Regions from separate parts of the Klebsiella africana genome, predicted to be linked through region 2. Evidence: predicted binding sites of a transcription regulator. Region 2 holds the regulator's gene; the other holds the start of a gene.
The links. The regulator LexA, encoded in region 2, represses DNA repair genes until DNA is damaged. The targets are predictions, from matches to a motif close to TNCTGTATGTACATACAGNA.

Region 1: the regulator LexA is predicted to act here: its motif matches at 7,611-7,630, upstream of sulA (SOS-induced cell division inhibitor SulA).

What each region holds. Positions count from the first base shown of each region.
Region 1 covers NZ_CP084874.1:3,350,044-3,364,830, forward strand. The annotation lists partial or broken gene LGL98_RS26345 (BapA/Bap/LapF family prefix-like domain-containing protein) at 1-248, opposite strand, end outside; gene LGL98_RS16330 (CoA-binding protein) at 867-1,280, opposite strand; gene mgsA (methylglyoxal synthase) at 1,435-1,893, shown strand; gene helD (DNA helicase IV) at 1,905-3,959, opposite strand; gene LGL98_RS16345 (YccF domain-containing protein) at 4,084-4,530, shown strand; gene yccS (YccS family putative transporter) at 4,548-6,683, shown strand; gene LGL98_RS16355 (TfoX/Sxy family DNA transformation protein) at 6,697-7,293, opposite strand; gene sulA (SOS-induced cell division inhibitor SulA) at 7,650-8,159, shown strand; gene ompA (porin OmpA) at 8,512-9,564, shown strand; gene matP (macrodomain Ter protein MatP) at 9,673-10,125, opposite strand; gene LGL98_RS16375 (AAA family ATPase) at 10,311-12,068, shown strand; gene fabA (bifunctional 3-hydroxydecanoyl-ACP dehydratase/trans-2-decenoyl-ACP isomerase) at 12,138-12,656, shown strand; gene rmf (ribosome modulation factor) at 12,725-12,892, opposite strand; gene pqiC (membrane integrity-associated transporter subunit PqiC) at 13,146-13,709, opposite strand; gene pqiB (intermembrane transport protein PqiB) at 13,709-14,787, opposite strand, start outside.
Region 2 covers NZ_CP084874.1:4,887,880-4,902,666, forward strand. The annotation lists gene alr (alanine racemase) at 1-864, opposite strand, end outside; gene dnaB (replicative DNA helicase) at 896-2,311, opposite strand; gene LGL98_RS23490 (quinone oxidoreductase) at 2,481-3,464, shown strand; gene pspG (envelope stress response protein PspG) at 3,647-3,889, opposite strand; gene dusA (tRNA dihydrouridine(20/20a) synthase DusA) at 4,028-5,026, opposite strand; gene LGL98_RS23505 (cupin domain-containing protein) at 5,127-5,615, opposite strand; gene zur (zinc uptake transcriptional repressor Zur) at 5,865-6,380, shown strand; gene LGL98_RS23515 (CsbD family protein) at 6,476-6,685, opposite strand; gene dinF (MATE family efflux transporter DinF) at 6,921-8,237, opposite strand; gene lexA (transcriptional repressor LexA) at 8,308-8,916, opposite strand; gene LGL98_RS23530 (diacylglycerol kinase) at 9,039-9,407, opposite strand; gene plsB (glycerol-3-phosphate 1-O-acyltransferase PlsB) at 9,536-11,959, shown strand; gene ubiA (4-hydroxybenzoate octaprenyltransferase) at 12,008-12,874, opposite strand; gene ubiC (chorismate lyase) at 12,887-13,384, opposite strand; gene malM (maltose operon protein MalM) at 13,572-14,519, opposite strand; gene LGL98_RS23555 (maltoporin) at 14,627-14,787, opposite strand, start outside.

The sequences.
Region 1 (14,787 bases), 1.5 Mb from region 2:
CTATCATCATCTTGTAAAACTAAATCGCTATGATGCCCACTAGCATCATTCACAAAAAAATCTTTCAGCGTAAGAGTACTGCCGTCATTTATTTTCAGAACAAGATCATTACCTTGCCTGGAGAAGGAAGTGATGTCCTCTCGCTTAATATGCAATACAACAACTGACTGCGTGTTTAAGTTAACTTGATTGCCATCGACGGTATATTTCATACCTGTATCTTTTGCCGTGATATTTATATTTTTCATCAGGACGCACCCTTGAGATGAAGACGCAGTCAGAGGTTTGAGATAATTCTTACTTATGCATCTTATTAGATATACCAGAAACTACGGACCCGCAAGGAAGTTATGAAACAAAAATGAAATATATTGAAATACAGACAAGCTATTGATAAATATTAAAATAAAACAAAACCACCACATTTTGACATGTCATGTTTTTCTCATACCAGGTTCTCATCTCATCACAAAATCGTCTGGATAAAAAATTATACTTCCAGGCTGCTCCATATCTTTTCATCGCTCTCTTTATAGCTCTCAAAAAAAACCGTGAATCACATCACGAAATCAGCACTGTTTTAACACTGGCATTTTTTAATATTTAAAAAAGTTTGCAGCAGCAATAACCTTAATTAAAGCATGCCTTACAATATAAGAAAAAAGGGTCGTATTAGGCCGTTCTTTAATAAACCGCATGATTAATATGGTCATCACAATGAAATAAAAACATCATCTTCAATAAGGTTATTTTCACCTACAGAATTATAAAAGCTAATAACGAAACGTTTCGCTAACAGAAATAAATCACCTGCAGCGCCCCATTAAAAGAAAGGTATAAAAAACCCCGCTAACGCGGGGTTTATTTTATTTCGCCAGCCCTAGTCGCGGTAGTTCAATAGCCGGGCAGCGATCCATCACCACGTTCAATCCGGCTTCCCTGGCCAGCACCGCAGCCTGCTCATTGATCACCCCCAGCTGCAGCCATAGCGTTTTGGCGCCAATGGCAATCGCCTCCTGCGCCACGCCCCACGCCGCTTCTGAATTACGGAAGACATCAACCATGTCGACCTTTTCCGGAACGTCGGCGAGCGTCGCATACCCCTGCTGTCCCAGCAGCGTCTTGCCCGCCACCTTCGGCGAAACCGGGATAACGTGATACCCCTGATCCAGCAGATACTTCATGACCCGATAGCTCGGACGGTCAGGTTTGTCGCTGGCTCCGACCAGCGCAATCGTCCGTGTCGAGGTCAGGATGCCAGCAATATCATTCTCTTTCATGGTTTCCTCCTGCTATTTCACCTAAGTGTATGCTAATCCGCAGCAGGGGGCCATCCAGCCTAACCCACAGATTCAGCAAAATTTTCATCCCCGATGCTTGCAGCGACAGCCACATTCAGTAATCTGTCTGCAGGTCAAAATGTGGAATGAAAATATGGAACTGACAACTCGTACCCTGTCCGCGCAGAAACATATCGCGCTGGTGGCTCACGATCACTGTAAAGATATGCTGATGAAATGGGTCGCTCGCCACCAGGCGCTGCTGGGACAACATGTTTTGTATGCCACCGGCACCACCGGTAACCTGGTCTCGCGGGCTACCGGGCTGGAGGTTAATGCCATGCTGAGCGGCCCGATGGGCGGTGACCAGCAGGTGGGCGCCCTGATTTCAGAAGGGAAAATCGATGTGCTGATCTTCTTCTGGGATCCGCTGAACGCCGTGCCTCACGACCCGGACGTCAAAGCGTTACTGCGCCTGGCCACCGTCTGGAACATTCCGGTCGCCACTAACGTCTCCACCGCGGACTTTATCATCCAGTCGCCGCACTTTAATCAGCCGCTCGATATTCTGATCCCGGATTATCCGCGCTATCTTGCTGAGCGCCTGAAATAACCCTGCAGTAATTACGGCTTTCTGGCAATGGGCACATCCAGCCCCTGCAGGATCTCGACGAACGGCGAAGGCTGCGCTTTGTTAAACAGCAACCACACCCGATGACGTGCGCGGGTTATCGCCACGTACAGTAGTCGACGCTCCTCCGCATCAGGGAAATCTTCCGGCTGCGGCAGGAGCGCCTGCTCCATGATCGACTCGCGCGCCGGGGCGGGAAACGCATCCTCTCCTTCCTGTAAGCCCAGCACAATCACATAGTCCGCCTGCTGGCCTTTGCTGGCATGAATGGTCATAAAATCAAGCTGCAGGTGCGGCCAGCGCGTCGCCGCCTTGTTGAGCGCCTCGGGCTTCAGATGATGATAGCGGGCGAGCAGCAGGATCCGCTGCTCAGGCTTAACGTAGCCGCTCAGTTTATCCAGAAGATCGTCCAGCTTGTCGTCGGCTAACAGGGTGACGGCCTTTTTATCACCCGCCGTCAGGCTGTTCAGCGGTTTACTTAACTGATACGGATTCTGCTGGATAAAGCTATTGGCTATTTCGCCGATACGGCCGTTAAAGCGATAAGTAGTATCCAGCGCGCAGCAATCTCCTTCGCCAAAATAGTGATTGAAGGCTGTGGTAAGGGAGAGTTGCGCCCCGCTGAAACGGTAAATCGCCTGCCAGTCATCCCCGACGGCAAAGAGCGAGGTTTGGGTATTCTGTCGGCGTAATGCGGCCAGCAGCGAAGCCCGCTGTGGCGAGATATCCTGAAATTCATCCACCAGAATGTGTTTCCATGGGCTAACGAAGCGGCCTTTATCGAGAATATTGATCGCCTGATGGATCAGGCTGGAAAAATCGACGGCATTCTCGGCCTTAAGCGCCGCTTTCCAGTCTTTCATCAGAGGCGACATCAGCTTAACCCGTTTACTAAACAAGTCGCGTACCACTTCCGGCGCCCCGGCAACCATCTCTGCCTGCGAGCCACCGTGCATACGCATCAGGCTAACCCAGCGGTCGAGCCGGCTGGCAATCCGCCGCTGCACTTTCTTGTCCCGCCAGAACTCGCCCTCCGGCAGTTGCCAGCCCATCTCCTCTTCCAGCCACAGGCGCCAGCCTTTCGCCTGTGCTTTTTTCTCCTGGCACTGTTTTTGCCAGCTTTTCAGGAGTAATGCGTGGCGGGCCGCGCTATCGCTTTCCAGTTTGCTGATAGTGGGCACTTTTTTGCTGCCCTGCTGAATAATGTGCAAGGCCAGCGAGTGGAAGGTACGCGCAGTGATATCGTTGGATGCAAGGCGCTCGCGGATCCGCGCATCCATCTCCTGCGCCGCCTGACGGCCGAATGCCAGCAGCAAAATTTGATCTGCCGCGGCTTCTCCGCGCGCCAACAGCCAGCCAGCCCGCGCCACCAGCACTGAGGTTTTACCGCTGCCCGCCCCCGCCAGCACCAGCAGGGAGCGCTCGCCATTCACTACCGCCCGCGCCTGCGAGGCATTGAGCGGGGACGATTCAACACCGTCAAAAAAGCCGCGATACTGCTCCAGCATCGCCTCAGTGAAGGCCTGATTATGAACCAGACGCGTCGCTTCAATATCCCCTAACCAGCGCTGACACTCCCGCCACAGCTCACGGCAGTTATCAAAGGACTCAAGCCGGCTGGTGGGCATTGGCAGCCCGGTTAACGCCTGGCGAATATTATCCTGAACATCTGCCACCTGCTGACGCGTCAGCCATTTGCCTTCCGCGCGGGTACGCTCGATCGTCGCCAGTTGCTGCTTTAGCACGCCGGCAGCGATATCACTCATTTCGGCGCTCCATTGCTCCCACAGCGTATGTAAATGATGATAAAAGCGCTGCGTTTCGCTCCACTCGGTCCCGTGCAAACGCACGACTTTTTCGTCAGGCAACACAAACTCCAGTTCGCCCCAGACCAGACCGCGCTTACAATGCACTGACAATAACTGATTGAAAGGGATAAGATACTCATGACGATCGCCGGAAACCTTTACCCCGGCATTCAGTAATTGCACCCGATCATAAGGGTGCTGAGCCATGCGTTTGCCCAATGTTGTCGCTTTAAGTTCCATATAATGTCGATTTTCAATCAGGGTGGATTGTTTTTCAGTTTAACCGCCCGGGACCAGGTGCTCCAGCGCAAAAAAACGTTACAATTGTCAGGTCTAATTATCCATAGGGCAAAACCGAGGGTTTATGCGTACCATTCTGAATATTTTGAATTTTATCCTTGGCGGTTTCGCCACCACCTTAGGCTGGCTGCTCGCCACGCTGGTCAGTATTATGCTTATCGTGACGCTGCCGCTGACCCGTTCCTGCTGGGAAATCACTCGCCTTTCATTATTTCCCTACGGTAATGAGGCGATTCATGTCGATGAACTCGAGCCAGGCCGCAAAAACGGTCTGCTGAACGCCGGCGGCACTGTGCTGAATATTCTGTGGTTCATTTTTTTCGGCTGGTGGCTGTGCCTGATGCATATTTTTAGCGGCATTGCTCAATGCCTGACGATTATCGGCATTCCGGTAGGTATCGCTAATTTTAAAATTGCCGCCATTGCCCTTTGGCCGGTGGGACGCCGGGTCGTCTCTGTGGAAACCGCGCGTGCAGCGCGAGAAGCCAATGCGCGTCGTCGCTTTCAGTAACCGAACGGAACACGGACATGATTAGCCCCCTGCTACGCCGCTACACCTGGAACAGCGCCTGGCTTTATAACGTACGAATTTTTATCGCGCTCTGCGGCACGACGCTATTTCCCTGGTGGATCGGTGAAGTCAAACTGACCATCCCTCTGACCCTTGGCGTTGTGGCCGCGGCCCTGACCGACCTTGACGACCGCCTGACCGGTCGCCTGCGTAACCTTGCCATTACCCTGGTCTGCTTTTTTATCGCCTCCGCTTCCGTGGAGCTGCTTTTTCCCTGGCCACCGCTGTTTGCCCTCGGCCTGACGGTCTCTACCATCGGCTTTATTTTGCTAGGCGGGCTTGGCCAGCGCTATGCGACTATCGCCTTCGGCGCGTTACTCATTGCCATCTATACCATGCTCGGCGTTACGCTGTACGACCACTGGTATCTGCAACCGCTGTTTCTGCTGGCGGGCGCCGTGTGGTACAACCTGCTGACGCTTTCCGGACACCTGATCTTTCCTATTCGCCCGTTGCAGGACAATCTGGCGCGCAGCTATGAGCAGCTGGCCCGCTATCTGGAACTCAAATCCCGGCTGTTTGACCCTGACCTGGAGGATGAGAGCCAGGCGCCGTTATACGACCTGGCCCTCGCCAACGGGCAACTGGTGGCTACGCTTAACCAGACCAAAGTATCACTTTTAACCAGACTGCGTGGCGACCGGGGCCAGCGCGGAACTCGCCGCACCCTGCAGTATTACTTTGTGGCCCAGGATATTCATGAACGCGCCAGCTCATCGCATATTCAGTATCAGACCCTGCGCGATCAGTTTCGCTACAGCGACGTGATGTTCCGTTTCCAGCGCATGCTGTCGATGCAGGCGCAGGCCTGCCAGAAACTCTCGCGGGCGATTCTGTTGCGCGAACCCTATCAGCATGACGCTCATTTTGAACGCGCTTTTATGCATCTCGATGCGGCACTCGAGCGCGTGCGCGCCAGCGGCGCATCCGACGAGCAGATCAATGCCCTGGGCTTTTTACTAAATAACCTGCGCGCCATCGATGCGCAACTGGCCACCATTGAATCGGTGCAAACCACCGCCCCTGTCAACAGTAATACCGAGACACTGCTGGCCGATGATCGGCTCGGCGGGTTGAACGATATCTGGCTGCGCCTGCGGCGGAACATGTCGCCAGAATCAGCCCTTTTTCGCCACGCAGTGCGTATGTCGCTGGTGCTCTGCGCCGGCTATGCCTTTATCCAGTTTACCGGGCTCCAGCATGGCTACTGGATCCTGCTGACCAGCCTGTTTGTCTGTCAACCGAACTATAACGCCACCCGCCATCGACTGGCGCTGAGGATTATCGGCACGCTGGTTGGCGTTGCGATCGGCCTGCCCGTCCTGTTGCTGGTTCCCTCTGTTGAGGGGCAACTACTGTTGATTGTCCTGACCGGCGTGCTGTTCTTTGCGTTTCGTAACGTACAGTATGCCCACGCCACCATGTTTATTACCCTGCTGGTACTGCTGTGCTTTAACCTGCTCGGGGAAGGCTTTGAAGTCGCGCTGCCGCGCATCATCGATACCCTTATCGGCTGCGCCATTGCCTGGGCGGCGGTAAGCTTCATCTGGCCGGACTGGAAATTCCGCAACCTGCCGCGGGTGCTGGACCGGGCGATGAACGCCAACTGCCGTTATCTGGACGCGATTCTGGAGCAGTATCATCAGGGACGCGACAACCGCCTGGCTTACCGCGTGGCCCGTCGCGATGCCTACAACCGGGATGCGGAACTGGCCTCCGTCGTCTCGAACTTATCGACGGAACCACGCGCAGACGCCACTCAGCGCGAGACCGCGTTTCGCCTGCTCTGTCTTAATCATACGTTCACCAGCTATATCTCCGCCCTGGGTGCGCATCGGGAAAAATTGTCCACGCCCGATATTCTCGCCCTGCTGGATGATGCGGTTTGCTATGTTGATGACGCCCTGCACCATACCCCCGCCGATGAACATCGGGTGCAAAAGTCTTTGACCAGCCTGCAAAGCCGGATCCAGCATCTGGAACCACGCGCGGACAGTAAAGAGCCGCTGGTATTACAGCAAATCGGCTTGTTGCTCGCGCTGCTGCCTGAAATCTGCCGCCTGCAACAGCGCGTGCATACTCAAGCTGAATAAAGACAGATATCCGCTAGCGATTCTCCGCCCATTCCATCAGCTCCTGACGCCGCGGCGTCGGGAGCGCGGCGACATGGATCCCGACAATCGCGGCTTCCAACCCCAGCAGTACGCTGGGTGACAAAGAAGCATTGTTTTCGCGTAGCTTCAGCCAGGCTTGCTGGGCGCCAATCTCCCGAAGCGTCCTGACATCCGGTATGCCCGCATGAATCAGCTGCAATTCCATATGAAAGCTGATGTTGGGTAAATCCTTCAAACGGCCAGAATCCCGGCGGTGATACTTTTCGCGCTGGGCACTCTGCCACGACAACAGCGACAGGCGAAAGAGCTGTTTCTCATCTCGCCATAAGGCGTCGTCAATCTGATAATATTTCAGCGGCACAATGCGCCCATGCCGACGCAACATCAATAAAGGATTATGGTGTTCAACCCGGTAGGCGGCGCTCTGCTCGCAGGCCTTCAGATAGATATTTCCCTCTGCCACCATCGCAAACACCGTATCATCAATGGCCAGACTGTATCCGCCAAAGAGCGGGCGGGTATGTAATTGACCCAGCGCTGAGACGCAGGCCTGAAATTGCGGAAGCCGCGGACATACGAGTTTTCTCATGATCATTCCTTTGTTAATCATGTAATTAAACTTAAGTTGTTAGCGGATCCACTATGGAAAACATAAGGGACTTCCCCGACAGCAGCAAGGTGATTCGTGTCGACTTTCCCACCAGAATGCGGTTTTGCGAGAAGCTTTCAGAAATTTTCTCGCGTTGCTGCAAGCGACACGGAGAAGAGAAACGATTAGCCCGCATTAAGGATACTTCGGGAAAGGGTGGCGCACGCAGTGGCAGAGTGAAGCGCTGGCGACAGGAAATGATTAAATTTCAGGCAGCAAAATGGCAAATTGCGGTTGATCTTTTCCCCTGGTGGATATACTGTATATGCATACAGTAACTACAGGCGGGATAGACTATGTTTACTTCAGCTCACGCAAATCGTTTAGCACAGGCTTCTGCCCCGGCAGGCCACTACGCTCATCGTTCCGGCGAACAGACCGCCAATGGGCTGATCAGTGAAATTGTCTATCGCGAAGATCAACCTATGATGACACAGTTATTACTGCTACCTTTATTACAGCAGCTGGGTCAACAGTCTCGCTGGCAGCTCTGGCTCACGCCACAACAAAAGCTAAGCCGCGAGTGGGTTCAATCCGCCGGTTTACCGCTGTCTAAAGTCATGCAAATTAGCCAGCTGTCTCCTTGCCATACCGTAGATTCAATGATCCGCGCCCTGCGTACAGGGAACTATAGTGTGGTTATCTGCTGGCTGGCGGAGGAGTTAACCGCTGAAGAACATGAACGTCTCGTTAACGCTGCCCAGGAAGGGTCCGCGATGGGATTCATCATGCGCCCGGTCAGACATCAGGGCACGCTCGGCAGACAACTCAGCGGGCTAAAAATTCACTCAAATTTGTATCATTGAGTGAAATTAGGATTATTCCTGGAATTTTTTTTACCGTTGGCTAAGGCGCGGCGATTTTGAGGGTCTTTTTCGCTGAATGCCTGCCACACGGGGATTTCTGCCTTTTTCCTGCGTACGAAAATCAACCATATTTGTTAAATATTGTGTATACAACCCTTTTTTTTCATATGCCTGACAGAGTTCACACTTGTAAGTTTCGAACTAAGTTGTAGACTTTACATCGCCAGGGGTGATCGGCTTACGCTGCATGTATCAGCATAGTTAACAACAAGTCACGCCCCCGGTGAAGGATTTAACCGTGAGGTCTTTTGTAACTTCATGGCGAATTTTGGATGATAATGAGGCGCAAAAAATGAAAAAGACAGCTATCGCGATTGCAGTGGCACTGGCTGGCTTCGCTACCGTAGCGCAGGCCGCTCCGAAAGATAACACCTGGTATGCAGGTGGTAAACTGGGTTGGTCCCAGTTCCATGACACCGGCTGGTACAACAGCAACCTGAACAACAACGGCCCGACCCACGAAAGCCAGCTGGGCGCTGGTGCGTTCGGTGGTTATCAGGTTAACCCGTACCTCGGTTTCGAAATGGGTTACGACTGGCTGGGCCGTATGCCTTACAAAGGCGACAAAGTTAACGGCGCATTCAAAGCTCAGGGCGTTCAGCTGACCGCTAAACTGGGTTACCCGATCACTGACGATCTGGACATCTACACCCGTCTGGGCGGCATGGTATGGCGCGCTGACTCCAGCAACAGCATCGCTGGCGACAACCACGACACCGGCGTTTCCCCAGTATTCGCTGGCGGCGTTGAGTGGGCTGTGACCCGTGACATCGCTACCCGTCTGGAATACCAGTGGGTTAACAACATCGGCGACGCAGGCACTGTAGGCGTTCGTCCTGACAACGGCATGCTGAGCGTGGGTGTTTCCTACCGTTTCGGTCAGGAAGATGCTGCACCGGTTGTAGCTCCGGCTCCGGCTCCGGCTCCGGAAGTGGCTACCAAGCACTTCACCCTGAAGTCTGACGTTCTGTTCAACTTCAACAAAGCTACCCTGAAACCGGAAGGTCAGCAGGCTCTGGATCAGCTGTACACCCAGCTGAGCAACATGGATCCGAAAGACGGTTCCGCTGTTGTTCTGGGCTACACCGACCGCATCGGTTCCGAAGCTTACAACCAGCAGCTGTCTGAGAAACGTGCTCAGTCCGTTGTTGACTACCTGGTTGCTAAAGGCATCCCTGCTGGCAAAATCTCCGCTCGCGGCATGGGTGAATCCAACCCGGTTACTGGCAACACCTGTGACAACGTGAAAGCTCGCGCTGCCCTGATCGATTGCCTGGCTCCGGATCGTCGTGTAGAGATCGAAGTTAAAGGCTACAAAGAAGTTGTAACTCAGCCAGCGGCTTAAGTTATAACTGATAAAAAAACCCGCTTCGGCGGGTTTTTTTGTGGCGTTAATTCGCCTTCGCGACTGGCGGAGAGTTACGCCTGGATGGCAACAGTCAGGTCGTAATGATTACTCTTTGCCTAACAGCACCTGCAGATCGTGCTTCAGACTCGACATTTTGCTGGCATACTTCTCTTTGTGCTCAGCATCCTCAATCAGCTGGACGATGGTTTCAGACAAGGTTTTACCCCGCCGCTGCGCCAGACCGGCAAGACGCTGCCAGACGACAAACTCAAGGTCGATAGACTTCTTACGCGTATGCTGATGCTCGGCGTTAAAATGGCGTTTTCGCCGCGCACGGATAGTCTGCTTCATGCGGTTCATTAACGCCGGATTCATATGCTGCTCAATCCAGGCATGCACCAGCACAGGTTCATTTTCGAGCGTCAGCAAGTCATCTACCGCAGCTTGCGCAGCGCTGGCCTCAATGTAGCGGGTAATCAGCTCACCTTCCCGGTGCTTCTTTACCAGATATTTCCATTTCCAGCCGCTTTCAAGATTTTCCAGTTGTTGATATTTCATTGCGATCTCAATGTGACCGTGTAACTCATTTCAGGATATCAGTTTTTTCCTGATGTGCTGAACATAAATCATTATTCGTGATGTATATGGCCGGGTAATCACCGGGGTAACCATAATCCTCCGTGTGCTCGGTCGCGGCATCAGGTATAATTGCGCGCTTTACATCTAACTAAAAAACAGCGACTTTGACCATTACGAAACTGACCCGAACTGACCTCGCGCCTGATACGGAACCTTATCAGACGCTGTTTGCACAAGCTGATCTTTCCCATCCGGCCCCTTCTCTTTCGGGCGATCTGCAGCCGCGTTTATTCTACGCGCTTGAGCAGCTGCTGTTCACGCCGGCGGTCTCCTCCTTCATGCTGGTGAAAGCCCCTGAAGAGCCGGAGTATCTGCAATGGCTGGCAACCGAAACCCGGACGCTGCATGAACCTGCCGCACCGCTCTACGGTGTTCGCTATGAGGTTGATGGCGCTCGCGTCACGCTTTCTCCTGCGCAACGTGCTGAGGATAATTTTGCCAGCATTGCGCCAGTCGTGGCAGCCGATTGGGTAGAGGCGGAACAGCTGTTTGGCTGTGTACGCCAGTTTAATGGCGAAATTAGCCTCCAGCCGGGCCTTGTCCACCAGGCCAACGGCGGTGTGCTGGTACTCTCGCTACGCGCACTACTGGCACAACCTCTGCTGTGGGTACGCCTGAAAAATATGGTGACTCGTCAGCGCTTTGACTGGCTTTCCGTCGATGAATCCCGCCCCTTGCCGGTCAGTATCCCCTCCATGCCGCTGAGCCTGAAAGTCATGCTGGTCGGCGAACGCGAATCGCTGGCTGATTTTCAGGAAATGGAGCCGGAGCTGGCGGCGCAGGCCATCTATAGCGAGTATGAAGATACTCTGCAGTTTGCTGACGCCGACACGCTAAAGGCCTGGTGCCAGTGGGTTTGGCAGAATGCGCAGCAGCTGGAACTGCCAGGCCCGGCGGCCGATGCCTGGCCTCTGCTGATCGATGAGGGGACACGCTACACCGGCGATCAGGAGACCCTGCCGCTCAGTCCGCTATGGATAACCCGCCAGCTGCGGGAGGCCGCCGCCTTCTGTGAGGGCGAGGAGATAACAGGTGAAGCGATGCAAACCATGCTGGCTCGCCGGGAGTGGCGTGAAGGCTATCTGGCCGAACGTATGCAAGATGAAATCCTGCAGGAACAGATCCTGATTGAGACTGAAGGTGAATGCATTGGGCAGATCAACGCTCTGTCGGTGATTGAATTCCCTGGTCATCCGCGCGCGTTCGGTGAGCCATCACGCATCAGTTGCGTCGTGCATATTGGTGATGGCGAATTTATCGACGTCGAACGCAAAGCCGAGCTGGGCGGTAACATTCATGCAAAAGGCATGATGATCATGCAGGCTTTTCTTATGTCCGAGCTGGAGCTGGAGCAGCAGCTCCCCTTCACGGCTTCGCTGACGTTCGAACAGTCCTACAGCGAAGTAGACGGTGACAGCGCCTCCATGGCCGAACTCTGCGCCTTAATCAGCGCCCTGGCCAATGTGCCAATTAATCAGAGCATTGCAATTACCGGCTCCGTCGACCAGTTTGGTCGCGTGCAACCGGTCGGCGGGCTGAACGAAAAAATTGAAGGCTTCTTCACAATTTGTCAGCAGCGCGGCTTAACCGGCAAACAAGGGGTCATCATCCCTTCCGCCAACGTTCGCCACCTCAGCCTGAGCCATGAGTTACGTCAAGCTGTTGCCGAGAATCAGTTTGCTATCTGGGCAATTGACGATATTACCGAAGCGCTGCCGATGTTGACCCAGCTAATGTGGGACGGAGAAGGACAGACGCTGCGACAAACCATTCAGGAGCGGATAGCGCAGGCGACCCAGCAAGAGACTCGCCATCGCTTTCCGTGGCCGCTACGCTGGTTAGGTGGGACAAGTTCTAACTGATCGGACTTGTTCAGCTTACACGTGTTAGCTATCCTGCGTCCCGAACTTAAAATAAGGCTTACTGAAAACATGGTAGATAAACGCGAATCCTATACAAAAGAAGATCTTCTTGCCTCTGGTCGTGGCGAACTGTTCGGCGCGAAAGGCCCGCAGTTGCCGGCACCAAACATGCTGATGATGGACCGCGTCATCAAAATGACCGAAGCCGGTGGTAACTATGACAAAGGTTATGTTGAGGCTGAACTCGACATCAACCCGGACCTGTGGTTCTTCGGTTGCCACTTCATTGGCGATCCGGTGATGCCGGGCTGCCTGGGCCTGGATGCGATGTGGCAGCTGGTCGGTTTTTACCTCGGCTGGCTCGGCGGCGAAGGCAAAGGCCGCGCCCTGGGCGTGGGCGAAGTGAAATTCACCGGTCAGGTTCGGCCAACCGCGAAAAAAGTCACCTACCGCATCCACTTCAAGCGCATCGTTAACCGTCGTCTGATTATGGGCCTGGCGGATGGTGAAGTGCTGGTTGACGATCGTCTGATCTATACCGCAAACGATCTGAAAGTGGGCCTGTTCCAGGATACTTCCGCTTTCTGATAAATATCAGTAGCGATTAAAAGGCGAAGCCCCCGCTATGCGGAGGCTTCTTTTTTAAAGAGACAGTGTCAGGCCGTTAGTACCCTGTCTTCCATGGCTTCTCGCCAGCCTCCCAGCCACCAAGAGCGTTGATTCAGGCTCTGGTATGGACACATTTCTTTCGATCTCCCCGCGATACCCGCTTGATATCCACGTTGATGTGCCCGTTCCAGGCGATCTCGTTTTTGTCTCTTCATGCCTCGTTTCCCTCATTCTTTGATCTGGTGGAAAAGAAAACAGTGGTCGCAAATTGTGCGGCCACGGGTTACGAATACCGCGAAATGAAGGCAACGTCAATGCGCAAAATTCACGCCAGTGTCATATTTGTGACCTATATAAGAGTTCATTTTTTGTTCATTCAGCGCCGCGATTGCTAACAAACTGACCTGGCAAAAAAAATGCCGCGCGGCTCAAATGAACCTCGCGGCATATCACTATTATGAATTTTACTTATGGCAGACGCTTAAGCTCGCCGGCAATGGCGACCGCCTCCTGGCTCCATGCCTGGGCCAGAGTCTTCACCATCGCGTCATAGCCATCCTCTTGCTGCTTGAGCACGATGTCGAAAGGACGCTTAATCAGCTGTCCCTGATGCTTAAGCAGCCACTCACCGCTGACGATAACCCGCCCGTCGTAGCGCCCGTGAAAGCCATTGACTGCCACATTGAGCGTATCCTGCTCACTCCCCAGAGGCTGAGATGAGACGACCCAGCCCGGTAGTTGCTGGCTGAGGTTTGCCACCAGCGTTGCACGCAGCTGCTGGTCCAGCGGGCTGGCCCACAGATTATTATTGGCTATCACATACTGCACGTCGGTGGTCTGATAGACCACTCCGTTGCCCGCCAGATAATCCGGGATACTGACCTGCTCAACCCACAGCAGACGCGCCCCCTGGCTGGCGGCGCTTTGCGCGCCGCCCTGCACCACCGGCAGCTGGTAATATGTTTTGCTCTCGCCGCCGCTACTGCACGCCGTCAGGGCGCATACGGCTGCCGCCAGTAACCATTTTTTCATTATTTCGCTCCCTTCGGCTGTGGGTCTTTTTTATCCTTGGCCTCAAATACCAGCGCATTGCTCTTATCATTGAGCGTTTTCAGAACCGGCTGCAGCTCGCGAAGCACCTGATCCAGACGCTGCATATCGGCCACCATCTTATTGTAAGCCGCGGAGCCTGGCTGGAAGCCCTGCATGCTGCGGTTCAGCTCGCGCAGCGTCGTCTGCATATCGGCAGGCAGCTGCTGCATCGACTGGCTGGAGGTAATCTTATTCAGATTATCCAGCGTGGTCTGCACGTGCTGCATAGTCTTCTCGCTCTGCGCCAGGGTGCTGGTCGCCTGCTCCAGCAGCGGATTGATCGGCAGGTTATTAATCTTATCCAGCGCATCCATCAGACGTTGCTGGATCTGCGCCAGGCCACCGCTGATGGTCGGAATGATTGGATAGCCGTTAAACTCCTGGATTTTGCCGCGCGGGGGCGCCTTCGGATAGAAGTCGAGATCGATATACAACGCGCCGGTCACCAGGTTACCGGTTTTCAGCGAGCCACGCAGTCCGCGGTTGATCAGATCGTCAATGTGGGCGCGAATATTCGGATCGCCGCCGAGCTGGTTAATCAGCCGTTGCGGTTCAACCCGCACTTCCACCGGAATGCGATAATCATCGTTCAAACGCTGCTTCAGCCCAGGAATAAAGAACGGCACTTTGCCGACGGTGCCCAGACGGATACCGCGGAACTCAACCGGCGCGCCAGGCTGCAGGCCGCGAACCGAGTCTTTGAAGAACATCACATAGTCAATATGCTCGGTAAAGACCGAATCCTGGATGCTCTTCTGATCGTCAAACAGGTGGTATTCCGTTTTGTTCGCCACTGGCTCACCGAGATCCAGTCCTTCCGGAATATCGAAGCTCACCCCACCACCAAAAAGTGTCGATAGCGAGCCCATCTCAACGCGCATCCCCGCCGCAGTCAAATCAACCGCGATACCGCTGTCTTTCCAGAAGCGAACGTTGGTGGTCACCAGGCGGTCGTTCGGCGCATTGATAAACAACTGATAAGAGATACGACGTTTCTGCGCATCAAAGGTGCTGGTTT
Region 2 (14,787 bases):
CACTGGCGTGCCCGACGGCGCCGCGCGCGGATAACCGTCGCCATAGCCCATCGCCACCACGCCGAGACGGGTATCTCGTTCGCTGATCCAGGTGCCGCCGTAGCCGACGGGCTCCCCTGCTTTATGCTCGCGCACCGCAATCAGGCTGGACGTCAAGGTCATCACCGGCTGGCAGCCAAAATCTTTCCCGGTGGAGCGATCGTCCAACGGCGACACGCCATACAGGATAATCCCCGGACGCACCCAGTCGTAATGCGATTGCGGCCACAGCAGTATGCCGCCCGAGGCGGCGATTGAGCGCAGCCCTGGTTTGCCTTCGGTAAAGGTGGTGAAGATATCCAGCTGGCGTTCGGTAGCGCCGCAGGTCGGCTCATCGGCGCGGGCGAAATGGCTCACCACGTTAACCGGCTGGCGGACGTTTTTACACTGGCTCAGACGCTGATAAAACGCCTCGGCTTCCTCCGGGCGAACGCCTAATCTATGCATGCCGGTATCCAGCTTCATCCACACGGTCACCGGCTCGGGGAGGTCGGCTTGCTCCAGCGCTGCCAGCTGTTCGGGGCTATGCACCGCTGTATGCAGGCGCTGGGCGGCGATCACCGCCAGGTCTTCCGCAGCAAAAAAGCCCTCCAGCAGGAGGATCGGCTGGGCGATGCCCCCTGCCCGCAGGCGCAGCGCCTCTTCCAGGCGGGCGACGCCAAAGGCATCGGCGTCGATCAGCGTTCGCGCGGTCTCGAGAAGACCGTGTCCGTAGGCGTTCGCTTTCACTACCGCAACCAGTTTGCTGGCGGGCGCCAGTTCACGCAGACGTTGCAGGTTGTGTCGCAGAGCGCGGCGGTTGATAACTACAGTTGCCGCTTGCATTTGAATTCCTTAATAAAAGAAGGCGGAAGGATTACTCATCATCATACTGAGGACCGGCATAATTATCGAAACGCGACCACTGGCCGTTAAAGGTCAGTCGCACGGTGCCGATCGGGCCGTTACGTTGTTTACCAATGATAATTTCCGCGATGCCTTTAAGATCGCTGTTCTCGTGATAGACCTCATCACGGTAAATGAACATGATTAAGTCGGCATCCTGTTCGATAGAGCCGGACTCACGCAGGTCGGAGTTGACCGGGCGCTTATCGGCGCGCTGCTCCAGCGAGCGGTTAAGCTGCGACAGCGCCACCACCGGCACCTGCAGCTCTTTGGCCAGCGCCTTCAGCGAGCGGGAGATTTCGGCGATCTCAAGGGTACGGTTGTCCGAGAGCGACGGCACGCGCATCAGCTGCAGGTAGTCGATCATAATCAGTCCGATGCCGCCATGCTCGCGAGCGATACGCCGCGCGCGGGAGCGCACTTCCGTCGGCGTCAGGCCGGAGGAGTCATCGATATAGATATTGCGCTTTTCCAGCAGGATGCCCATGGTGCCGGAGATCCGCGCCCAGTCTTCGTCGTCCAGTTGACCGGTACGAATGCGGGTCTGATCGACGCGCGACAGCGAGGCCAGAGAACGCATCATGATCTGTTCCGAGGGCATCTCGAGACTGAAGATTAATACCGGCTTGTCCTGCAACATCGCCGCGTTTTCCACGAGGTTCATCGCGAAGGTCGTTTTACCCATCGACGGACGGGCGGCGACGATAATCAGATCCGACGGCTGCAGGCCTGCGGTCTTTTTGTTGAGGTCGTCGTAGCCGGTGTTAACCCCGGTGACGCCGTCGTGCGGCTGTTGGAACAGCTGTTCAATACGGGCGACGGTGGCATCGAGCACATCGGCGATGTTCTTCGGCCCTTCGTCTTTATTGGCCCGGCTTTCGGCGATTTTGAAAACCCGGGACTCGGCGAGGTCAAGCAGATCTTCGCTGGTTCGCCCCTGCGGGTCGAAGCCGGCTTCGGCGATCTCGTTGGCCACCGAAATCATCTCGCGCACGACCGCACGTTCGCGCACGATGTCGGCATAGGCGCTGATGTTCGCCGCACTGGGCGTATTTTTGGAGAGTTCGGCCAGATAGGCGAAGCCGCCGACGCTGTCCAGCTGCCCCTGACGCTCCAGCGACTCGGCGAGCGTAATCAGGTCAATCGGGCTGCCGGACTCCTGCAGGCGCGCCATCTCGGTAAAAATATGACGGTGCGGACGGGTATAAAAGTCGTCGGCAACGACGCGTTCGGCGACGTCGTCCCAGCGCTCGTTATCCAGCATTAAACCGCCCAACACCGACTGCTCCGCTTCAATCGAGTGCGGCGGGACTTTCAGCCCGGCGAGCTGCGGATCGCGTTCGCGGGTTTCTGTCTGTGGTTTGTTGAAGGGTTTATTTCCTGCCATAGCCTAACATTTCACCGATACGGAAAAGAGCGTGACAGTATAGCGAGAAAGCCATTGCCGCTAAAGAACCCATTAAGCGGGGCAGGCCTGAGGCAGGTAAGAAAATCCGTCACCGCCCGCGCAGGCTGTTAAGCTTACTGGATAATCTCAGTACAACACAGGAGCGAACATGGCAACACGCATCGAATTTTCGAAACACGGGGGACCGGAGGTGCTGCAGGCGGTTGAGTTTACCCCTCGCGATCCTGCGGAGCATGAAATTCAGGTCGAAAACAAAGCCATCGGCATCAACTATATCGACACCTATGTTCGCAGCGGCCTCTATCCACCGCCGTCGCTGCCGAGCGGTCTGGGCACCGAGGCGGCCGGTATCGTCAGTAAAGTTGGTCACGGGGTGACGCACATTAAAGTTGGCGATCGGGTGGTGTACGCCCAGTCGGCGCTCGGCGCCTATAGCACGGTGCACAATGTGCTGGCCGACAAAGCCGCGGTCCTGCCGGATGCCATCTCTTTCGAACAGGCCGCGGCATCGTTCCTTAAAGGGCTGACGGTCTGGTATCTGCTGCGCAAAACCTATGAAATTAAGCCTAATGAGGTGTTCCTGTTTCACGCAGCCGCCGGCGGCGTGGGGCTGATTGCCTGTCAGTGGGCGAAAGCGCTGGGGGCGAAACTTATCGGTACCGTCGGCAGCGCGCAGAAAGCACAGCGTGCCAAAGAGGCTGGCGCCTGGCAGGTGATTAACTATCGCGAGGAGTCTATCGTGGAGCGGCTCAAGACGCTCACCGACGGTAAGAAAGTGGCCGTGGTCTACGACTCGGTGGGAAAAGATACCTGGGAGGCCTCTCTGGACTGTCTGCAACGACGCGGCCTGATGGTCAGCTTTGGTAACTCCTCCGGCCCGGTCACCGGCGTCAATCTGGGGATCCTGAATCAGAAAGGCTCCCTGTACGTCACCCGCCCATCGCTGCAGGGCTATATCACCAACCGTGAAGAGCTAGCGGAAGCCTGTAGTGAATTGTTTTCGCTGATCGCCAGCGGGGTGATTAAAGTGGACGTGGCTGAAAGTCAGATCTATCCGCTGAGCGAAGCGCGGCGAGCGCATGAAGTTCTGGAGAGCCGGGTAACACAGGGGTCGAGTTTGCTGCTGCCATAAGCTGGCAGAAGGGACAAAAGTTTAGGGCTTCCACCTGGGAAGCCCTTACTTTTTTTTAGTTCGGCTGTATGTAGGGTACAGCGCGATGAATTCGTTAACGCGCTAATAGTGACAGATTTGCGCAGTAATGCCTACGCGGTTGTCTGCAAAATTGTTCAGGTTGTGACGCACCCCTCAATACCTTAGTAACGCCAACGGTTATTGTCGCGAAAAGCGTTTCCGTTCGGGGATTTTAGCGCCCGAATAATCCACACCACCGCCACCGCCAGCAGCAGCCACGGCAGTAATTTGATCATCAAGGCGAACAACCCGCCGACGAACATCAGCGCGGTAGCCACCACGATAGCCGCGATAATCCCCAGCAGCGATACACCGGTGACCAGCAGCATGACAAAAAATCCAATGATAAATAGCAGTTCCAGCATGATTCTCTCCCCAAAGAATGAATACTTCACTCTGCAGGTGTTACAAAAAACATGCCAACAATAACTATATGACTTTAAAAGAAAACGCCCGCGTCATTGCGCGAGGCGTGGTCAATTTCACCAGGTTTTCGTCAGAAATTAACGCTTATCGGCCACCAGCTTCAGCGCATGCTCCAGCACAGCAATATCGGCGCCAGCTTTATGCGCATTCTCGCTCAGGTAGCGGCGCCACTGGCGGGCGCCGGGGATGCCCTGAAACAGCCCCAGCATATGGCGGGTAATATGGCCCAAATAGGTGCCCTTGCTGAGCTCGCGCTCAATATACGGGTACATGGCTCGCACCACCGCTACCGGATCGGCATCCGCGCCTGCGACGCCGAAAATTTCGCGGTCGACCGAGGCCAGAATGCCCGGGTTCTGGTAGGCCTCTCGCCCGACCATCACCCCATCCATATGCTCAAGCTGCAGTCTGGCGTCGTCCAGCGATTTAATGCCGCCGTTGATCGCCATCGTCAGGTGGGGGAAATCGCGCTTCAGCTGCCAGACGCGGGGGTAATCCAGCGGCGGGATCTCGCGGTTCTCTTTCGGGCTCAGGCCAGAGAGCCAGGCTTTGCGGGCATGAATGATAAACATCTCACATTCGCCCTTGCCGGAGACCGTCTCAATGAAATCGCACAGAAACTCATAGCTATCCTGGTCGTCAATCCCGATACGGGTTTTCACCGTGACCGGAATCGACACCACATCGCGCATCGCCTTGATACAGTCGGCCACCAGTTGCGCATTGCCCATCAGGCAGGCGCCAAACATACCGTTCTGCACGCGGTCAGAGGGGCAGCCGACGTTGAGGTTGATCTCATCATAGCCGCGCGCCTCGGCCAGCTTCGCGCACTGTGCCAGGGCCTGCGGATCGCTGCCGCCAAGCTGCAGAGCAACCGGGTGCTCTTCTTCGCTATAGGCCAGATAGTCACCTTTGCCGTGAATAATCGCCCCAGTAGTCACCATTTCGGTATACAAAAGCGTATGCCGCGACAGCAGCCGCAGGAAGTAGCGGCAGTGTCTGTCAGTCCAGTCGAGCATTGGCGCGATGGAGAAACGGTGAGCAGGGAAAACAGGTGACGTTGATTCAGGCATCATGGCGAATAAATAAGCATCCGGGTAAAAAGGGGCGCTACTATAGCACAAAGATACACCACAGGCGCATAGTGCGCCGCGCTTCGCCCCACACCTGGAATGATTACTTTTTCCGCGGCTTGCCGTCGTGTGGACCGAAGAACTGCGGCGGATGGTCAACCCAACGATCCTGGCGCGTCGCGGCATAGCCGGGATTGAGCGGGTAATAAATGCGGTTGTACTTCTTGTTGGCCTCGCCCACCACCAGCAGACGAACTTCCTGCTCGGTGTTGTTAAGAAAGGTGTGGCAGATGCCGGTACCCGCGGGAAAGCCCACGCTGTCGCCAGGCTCCAGCTTCCAGAGATAGCCGTTTATCCACACTTCCGGATAGCCCTCCAGCACGTAGATGAACTCTTCCTCATCGCTCTCAGCGTGTGGATAAGAGGTGCGCCGCCCGGGCGGCAGCCGCTCGTGGTGGATCCCCAGCCGGTTGAGACGTAAACCTCGTCCCAGCGGTGCGCCTATGGAAAAACGCTCCGGGCTGTCGGGATAAGTGGCATCGTCGGGCCCTTCCAGTTCGCGCCAGTGGCGAATGCAATCAGGTCGTTTCATCGTTTTCTCCCGAAAATGAGACATTTCAGATATAGCATACCCAGGGTCAGGCGTGTTGTGATTAAATCGGACATGGCGGTTTTAGCGAGCGGCTAAGGCGTAGTCTGCACAAGAATAGGCGGCCAGCGCCCAGGACTGGCGCAGGTGTCGACAACCTGAAGTATGACCCGTATCACCCGTCGGCTCTCGGTGTTTTCTTTGGAACGTGATAAAGTAACAGATTCAAATTCACGCAACCCGAGGATGCTCATGGATAAGACCCCTTCGCAAGAGATGTTAGCGCATGCTGAAAAGCTATGCGCGCAGCGCGGCGTGCGCCTGACCCCACAGCGTCTGGAGGTGTTGCGCCTGATGAGTCTGCAGCAAGGGGCGATCAGCGCCTACGACCTGCTGGACTTGCTGCGTGAGAAAGAGCCCCAGGCGAAGCCGCCGACGGTTTATCGTGCGCTGGAGTTTTTACTCGAGCAGGGTTTTGTTCACAAGGTAGAGTCAACCAACAGCTATGTGCTGTGCCATCTGTTCGACCAGCCGACCCACAGCTCGGCCATGTTTATCTGCGACCGCTGCGGTGTGGTAAAAGAAGAAGCGGCGGAAGGGGTGGAAGATATCATGCATACGCTGGCGGCCCGCATGGGGTTTGCCTTGCGCCACAACGTGATTGAAGCCCACGGGCTCTGCGCTGGTTGTGTGGAAGTGGAAGCCTGCAGCACCCCGGGACACTGCGATCACGATCATACCATCCAGCTCAAAAAGAAAGCCCGCTGAGCGTGAGCCGCAGCGGGAAAAAGGGTTAACGGCGCGTCCCTGCGCCATTCAGACAGGCACTAACACAAATGCTTCATTCTTTGGATCAAGGAACGCTACCAGCGATAGTCGTTCTTATGCTCCCAGTCTGAGACTTCTTTCTCAGCCTGATCCTTCGCGTAGCCGTAACGCTCCTGAATTTTGCCGACCAGCTGGTCGCGCTTCCCTTCGATTACGGTCATGTCATCATCGGTAAGTTTGCCCCACTGTTCCTTGGCTTTACCTTTAAACTGTTTCCAGTTACCGCCGATTTCATCTTTATTCATGATAACGTCCTCATCATTCGGTGGGTTTACAGCCCGTTTTGTGCCGGACATGGTATTAACTATAGATGAGAATGCTGGGGTGGATTCGTTATTCGGAATTTTTAACCATCGCAGCGATTGATAACACCGAGGGGATATTCCCGGCCTGCGCTACGCTGAGCCGGGCTACTGCGCTGCCCCGGTAAGCGACGCGCGACCGCGGGAATTCACGGCTAGCCGCTATGAACGGCAATAACTAGCTAAACCAGGTGCCGCGTCGCCAGTGGCGACGCCAGATCAGCGCCAGCGACAGGCCGCGCAGAGCGAGGAACACCGCCAGCGCCAGCCACAGACCGTGATTGCCAAGCACCGGTAGCGTAAGCAGCGTCACGGCAAACCCTGCTGCGGCTATCGCCATACTGTTACGCATCTCCGCGCCACGCGTCGCGCCGATGAACATACCGTCCAGCAGATAACACCAGACGCCGACCACCGGCAGGATGGTCTGCCAGATCAGATAGCGATCGGCCAGCTGTTGCAGGGAAGGCAATGAGGTTAATAACGCGATAATGTACTCCCCCGCCAGGCTGTAAATCAGGGCAAACGCCAGCGCCACCATGCCGGACTGCCGGCAGGCCGCTCGCCACACCTCCAGCAGCTGGCTTCCGTCTCGCGCGCCGTAGGCCTGGCCGGAGTGAGCCTCCACGGCGTAGGCAAAGCCGTCCAGCGCGTAGGCGGTAAAGGTCAACATGGTCATCAGTACGGCGTTAACCGCCACGATGTCGCTGCCCAGACGGGCACCGAATACGGTCAGTGCGCCAAAGCACAGCTGCAGCAGCAGAGAGCGCAGCATGATGTCGCGATTCAACGCCAATAAACGGCGTAGATCACCACGCCAGGCGTTTTTCAGCATGACCAGCGACACACCGCGCAGCGTCAGCACCCGCTTCGCCATCACCAGGCCGATGAACAGGGTCGCGTACTCGGCGGTGACCGTGGCCAGCGCCGCCCCCTGGACGTTCATCCGCAGGCCCATCACCAGCCACAGGTCGAGCACAATATTCAACAGATTACCCACCACCAGCAGAATAACCGGCGCCCGGGCGTACTGGACGCCCAGCAGCCAGCCGAGCAGCACCAGGTTGGCCAGCGAGGCGGGAGCGCTGAGCCAGCGGATTTCGAGAAACCGTCTCGCCTGCTCGAGAACTGCCTCGCTGCCGCCGACAATATGCAGAGCGAGGTCAATCAGCGGCAGGCGGAGCAGGATAATCAGCACCCCGGCGCCCAGCGCCAGGGCCAGCGGCTGCACCAGCGCCCGCGCCAGCCGCTGCGGATCTTTGGCGCCCCAGGCCTGAGCGGTGAGCCCGGTGGTGCTCATACGCAGAAACAGCAGCAGCATAAAGAGGAAACTGGTGGCCGTCGTTCCGACCGCCACACCGCCGAGATATACCGGGCTGTCCAGGTGGCCGATCACGGCCGTATCCACCAGCCCCAGCAGCGGAACGGTGATATTGGAGAAAATCATGGGTAGCGCGAGGCGCCACAGTGCTTTATCGGCGGCGTTGAGCAGCATGAAGAGGGACCAGACAGAGGAGAAACATCGCAGCGTCATGCATCATGATGACGCTGCGTTAAGACGGGAGTTACAGCCACTCACCGTTACGGATCACGCCGACGGCCAGACCTTCAATGGTGAAGCTCTGCTGGCGCAGATCGACGACGATCGGGGAAAACTCGCTGTTTTCCGGCAGCAGTTCAACGACATTGCCCTGCTTTTTCAGACGCTTTACGGTCACTTCTTCATCGATACGCGCGACAACCACCTGGCCGTTACGCACGTCCTGAGTTTTATGCACCGCCAGCAGATCGCCATCCAGAATACCAATGTCTTTCATCGACATACCGCTAACGCGCAGCAGGAAGTCGGCATTCGGTTTAAACATCGACGGGTCGACCTGGTAGTGGCCTTCAATATGCTGCTGCGCCAGCAGCGGTTCACCGGCGGCAACGCGGCCGATCAGCGGCAGGCCGTGCTCTTCTTCCGTCAACAGACGAATACCGCGAGAGGCACCGGAGACGATCTCGATCGCGCCTTTACGCGCCAGCGCTTTCAGGTGTTCTTCCGCCGCGTTTGGGGAACGGAACCCCAAGCGCTGAGCAATTTCCGCACGCGTCGGCGGCATGCCCGTCTGGCTGATATGATCCCGAATGAGATCAAACACCTCTTGCTGCCTGGTCGTTAACGCTTTCATTCCGCCCCCTGGGTGTATATACAGTTATGCTGTGAGTATATACAGCTAACGGTGATTTTGGAACCACATGGCACACAAAAATCGGCAGATTGTTTAGATTTTGCGAGGGTTAGCGAAGAACGTTAATGATAATGGCTCCACAGCAGCGTCCCCCAGGTGATCAGCGCGATGATAATCGCCAGCAGAACCGCCGCCGATCCCATATCTTTGGCGCGCCCTGAAAGCTCGTGAAAATCCGAGCCGATACGATCCACAACCGCCTCAATCGCGCTGTTGAGAATTTCGACTATCATCACTAGCAGGACCGAGCCAATCAGCAATACGCGGGTGATGGCGTCGACGTCCAGCCAGCAGGCGATCGCGACGGCCACGATGGCGGCGACGCCCTCCTGACGAAACGCGGCCTCGTTGACCCACGCCGCGCGAAATCCTTTCCAGGAGTAACCTGCCGCTTTAATGATTCGGGTTAACCCGGTGGTATTATTGGCCATCGCAAAACCTTTTTATGTAAATGACGTCGATGAGTGTACGCGTTTGCCGCGCGGTAACGGAAATTTTGCCCGCTTTCTGTTATTCTTGCCGCGCATTTGCATGATTAACCAGAGGCTTCACATCGTTTATGTCCGGCTGGCAACGAATTTACTATAAATTACTGAATTTACCATTACGGGTGCTGGTAAAAAGCAAGTCTATTCCGGCAGAGCCCGCCCAGGAATTAGGACTCGATACCTCGCGTCCGGTCATGTACGTCCTGCCCTATAACTCGAAGGCGGACCTGCTGACGCTGCGCGCCCAATGTCTGGCGCATGATTTACCTGACCCGCTTGAACCGCTGGAGATCGACGGCACGCTGCTGCCGCGTTACGTATTCATCCACGGCGGGCCACGCGTGTTTACCTATTACACGCCAAAAGAAGAGTCCATCAAGCTGTTCCACGACTACCTCGATCTGCACCGCAACCATCCGGATCTCGATGTGCAAATGGTGCCGGTTTCGGTGATGTTTGGCCGTTCGCCAGGTCGCGAGAAAGGGGAAGTCAATCCGCCGCTGCGGATGCTGAACGGCATCCAGAAATTTTTCGCCGTCTCCTGGCTCGGCCGCGACAGCTTCGTGCGCTTCTCGCCTTCCGTATCGCTGCGCCGCATGGCGGATGAGCACGGTACCGATAAGATCATCGCCCAGAAGCTGGCTCGCGTCGCCCGCATGCACTTTGCCCGCCAGCGTCTGGCCGCCGTCGGCCCGCGTCTGCCGGCTCGCCAGGATCTGTTTAACAAACTGCTGGCCTCGAAAGCGATCGCCCGCGCGGTAGAAGACGAAGCGCGCAGCAAGAAAATTTCCCACGAGAAGGCCCAGCAGAACGCGATTGCGCTGATGGAAGAGATTGCCGCGAACTTCTCTTACGAGATGATCCGCCTGACCGACCGCATTCTCGGCTTCACCTGGAACCGCCTGTACCAGGGCATCAACGTGCATAACGCCGAGCGTGTTCGCCAGCTGGCGCACGACGGCCATGAAATTGTCTATGTTCCCTGCCACCGCAGCCACATGGACTATTTGCTGCTCTCTTACGTCCTGTACCATCAGGGACTGGTCCCCCCGCATATCGCGGCGGGCATCAACCTCAACTTCTGGCCAGCCGGGCCGATCTTCCGCCGCCTCGGCGCCTTCTTTATTCGCCGTACCTTTAAGGGTAACAAACTCTATTCCACCGTGTTCCGCGAATATCTTGGGGAACTGTTCAGCCGTGGTTATTCGGTCGAGTACTTTGTGGAAGGCGGTCGCTCCCGTACTGGCCGTCTGCTCGATCCGAAGACCGGCACGCTGTCGATGACCATTCAGGCGATGCTGCGCGGCGGTACCCGACCGATCACCCTGGTGCCGATTTACATCGGCTATGAGCACGTGATGGAGGTGGGAACCTACGCCAAAGAGCTGCGCGGCGCCACCAAAGAGAAAGAGAGTCTGCCGCAAATGTTGCGCGGCTTAAGTAAGCTGCGCAATTTGGGCCAGGGTTACGTTAACTTCGGCGAACCGCTGCCGCTGATGACCTACCTGAACCATCATGTGCCAGAGTGGCGGGAAGCGATCGACCCGATCGAAGCGGTCCGCCCTTCCTGGCTGACGCCGACGGTAAATAACATTGCCGCTGACCTGATGGTGCGTATCAACAATGCTGGCGCGGCCAACGCCATGAACCTGTGTTGTACAGCGCTGCTGGCCTCTCGCCAGCGTTCGCTGACCCGTGAGCAACTTACCCAGCAGCTGGAGTGCTATCTCGCGCTGCTGCGCAATGTGCCCTATTCGCCGGATGCGACCGCCCCGTCCGCTTCGGCCAGCGAGCTCATCGATCATGCGCTGCAGATGAACAAGTTCGAAGTGGAGAAGGACACCATTGGCGATATCATCATCCTGCCGCGCGAGCAGGCGGTGCTGATGACCTACTATCGCAACAATATCGCCCATATGCTGGTGATGCCGTCGCTGTTAGCCGCCCTGGTGACTCAGCATCGTCATCTCAGCCGCGCCGAAGTGTTGCGCCATGTCGAAACGCTCTATCCGTTCCTCAAGGCCGAGCTGTTCCTGCGCTGGGAAAAAGCGGATCTGGCCGCCGTGGTGGATGCGCTGATTGCCGAGATGCTGCGTCAGGAGCTGATCGTCGTCGATGGCGATGTGATGAGCCTCAATCCATCTCATTCTCGCTCCCTGCAGCTACTGGCCGCCGGCGCGCGCGAGACGCTGCAGCGCTATGCCATCACCTTCTGGCTGCTGAGCGCCAACCCGTCGATTAACCGCAGTTCGCTGGAAAAAGAGAGTCGCACCGTGGCCCAGCGTCTGTCGGTACTGCACGGCATCAATGCGCCGGAGTTCTTCGACAAAGCGGTGTTCAGCACCCTGGTGTTGACCCTGCGCGATGAAGGCTATATCAGCGACACCGGCGACGCCGAGCCGGAAGAGACACTGAAGGTTTATCGGATGCTGGCGGACTTGATTACGTCGGATGTCCGACTGACGATTGAGAGCGTCACGCAGGACGACGCGTAACGCGGCGTTTGCTGCCCCCCGGTATGCCGGGGGGCAGCGGACAGGAGGTTACAGGTAGCTCATCGCCAGGCCGAGGAACAGCACCAGCCCGACGTAGTTATTGTTCATAAACGCTTTGAAGCAGTTATCGCGGTCGCGATTGAAGATAAGCTTCTGCTGCCAGCCAAACAGGCCCGCCGCCACGAACAGCGACCAGTAATATTCCCAGCCCAGCCCATTCAGCCAACCCACCGCGCCCATCAGCGCCAGCACAGCTACCTGAAGAATACCGATAATCAGACGATCGTTTTCGCCAAACAGGATCGCCGTCGACTTGATGCCGATCTTAACGTCGTCATCGCGATCCACCATCGCATACTGGGTATCGTAGGCCACCGCCCACAGAATATTGGCGAGGAACATCAGCCAGCAGCTCAGCGGCAGCGATTCACTGACGGCCGAGAAGGCCATCGGGATCGACCAGCCAAAGGCCGCGCCCAGCACCACCTGCGGCAGATGAGTGTAGCGCTTCATAAACGGATAGACCCACGCCAGCGCCAGCGCCGCCACCGACAGCAAAATAGTCATGGTGTTGAGGGTGAGTACCAGCAGAAAGGAGAGCAGCACCAGCACGATAAACAGCGTTCGCGCCTCTTTCTCGGTGACATCGCCGCTCGGCAGCGGACGGCGGGCGGTACGCTTCACGTGGCCATCAAATTTTCGGTCGGCATAGTCATTTACCACGCAACCGGCAGCGCGCATCAGCCAGACGCCAGCGATAAATACCGCCAGGATCCACAGCGGCGGTACGCCCGGCGAGGCTACCCATAGCGCCCACAGCGTCGGCCACAGCAGCAGCAAGGCGCCGATCGGTTTGTCAGTGCGCATCAGGCGATGAAACGCCAACAGCTTATTCTGCGACAGACTCCACTCCATTTTTTCTTCCTCTCAGTACAACGGCGACGCAGGCAAAAACAGCTCGGTCAGCAACAGGGGTTTGCCGCTCAGCCGCAGACGGGAACGACGTCCCCATAGCGCTGCATCGCGACCAATTTCAATAAAATCGCGGGTTAACGTCGACGACGTGAACAGGTATCGGCCCAGCGGGGTTTGTCCGAGCTGCTGTAGCGCCAGCTCCGGACCACACAGCGTCGACTCCGGCACCACCGTACGCCCGGCCAGCCAGGGCTCGCCATCGGCATTGAGTATAATCTCCCGTAGCCAGTAGCGCGGCTCGTCGGGCAGCAGCGCCGCTTCGTCAGCCAGCGCATCGCGGCCGATATACCCTTCGTTAATCAGGGTCACAGTGACCTGCTTTCCTTGTTGTTCAAAGCGCTGGGTCATTGAGTCCTCCAGCAGCAGCCAGTCACTCAGGGGCGGCGCCAGGGATGGCATAACGGCAAAATAGCGCAGCGCACGCAGTCGCGTAAGCGCAGGATGGGACATGCCTGATTCTCCGGTACATAACGTGAAAGCATTGTATCGCAGAATAGGCGGTTGGTGGCGGGCAAACGTCAATATACGATCATTCACGCAACAGCCATGCAACAGGCTGCCGCGCGTGCAAAAAAAGGTGCATCCCGGAGGATGCACCTAAAGGCTGTGCCTAAACATCAGCATTGTGGGGAGACGATTACCCCTTGCCTTTTACACTGCTGATAAAGGTGGAACGAGCGGATTTCGAGCCGAGGCGCTCAGCTTCGTTCATCAATTTCAGGGCTTTGTCGATGTCACCTTGTTTCACCGCCTGCTTAATACCATTGTTGAAGTAGGTTTCGGTATCGCTGAGCATCGGTTCGCTTTTGGCGGCCGGCGCGGCGGCGGCTGGCGCAGCAGCTGGCGCCGTAGCTGGTGCGTTATAGACCGGCGCCGCGGTATTGCCGACGGTCACCGGACCTGGGCCAGAGGAGCCAAACAACGGGCCAACCAGTACACTGGAGCTCGAAGAGGTCTTCACTTTCAGGCTCAGCGTGCCGTCAGTGGTATGTTTAGCAATAGGATCCGGAATATCCGGTACCGCGTTACCGGTGCCTTTCGCGTAGGCTTTCGCCGGGTCGATTAATTTGGTGGTCTGCTGCAGATCCTGCGGGGTGGTAAACACCAGTACATAAATTTTCTGCTGTCCCAGCGCCGGCGTCAGGCGCATCACCCCTTCCAGTCGGTCGGCGCTCATCACACCCGGTTCCAGATAGGTGAAATAGCTGCTCGGGAAGAAGGCAGACGGCGTCATGCTCTGATCGAGGATCAGAACGTTTGGCGCATAGACGCTGGTCTGTTTGTCGACTTCGCTGGTCAGCGTTAGGGTTAACTCGCCAATATTTGCCGGTACGCTATAGGCCACCACCGGCCCGGTGATGCCGGGTACATTCAGCGTTTGTCCGGCGATCGCCACTTTAGAGGTTTGGGTTTTCGATTGATCGACCGGTGTCCAGGTGAGCTGCTGCAGCGCGGAGGCCGGAATAGACGGTGCGGCAGCGGTGTTCTGCGGCACAAAATTCACATCAGCAAAACTGACTGCGGGTACGCTGGCCAGCAGGCCGGCGGACAGGCAGAGGGCAACGAGACTTTTCTTCATATTCATTGTTATCACCTCAATTCCTATGGCCGAGCGTTAGCCAGGCAATAGCGCGCTGGGCCGAAAATAGAGGGGCTAATGCCCCTCTTTGACTCATGATGACTTGGGTTGGTTTACCACCAGATTTCCATCTGAGCGCCGAAGGTCCACTCATCGCTATCGCCGCGGCTGGAAGTGTTGATGCCGGTACCAGAGGTATCGCGCATGGCCACGCCGCTGTCAGTGTAACCCCACTTCTCATCCCACTTCGCATAGGTTGCGAACAGACGAATGG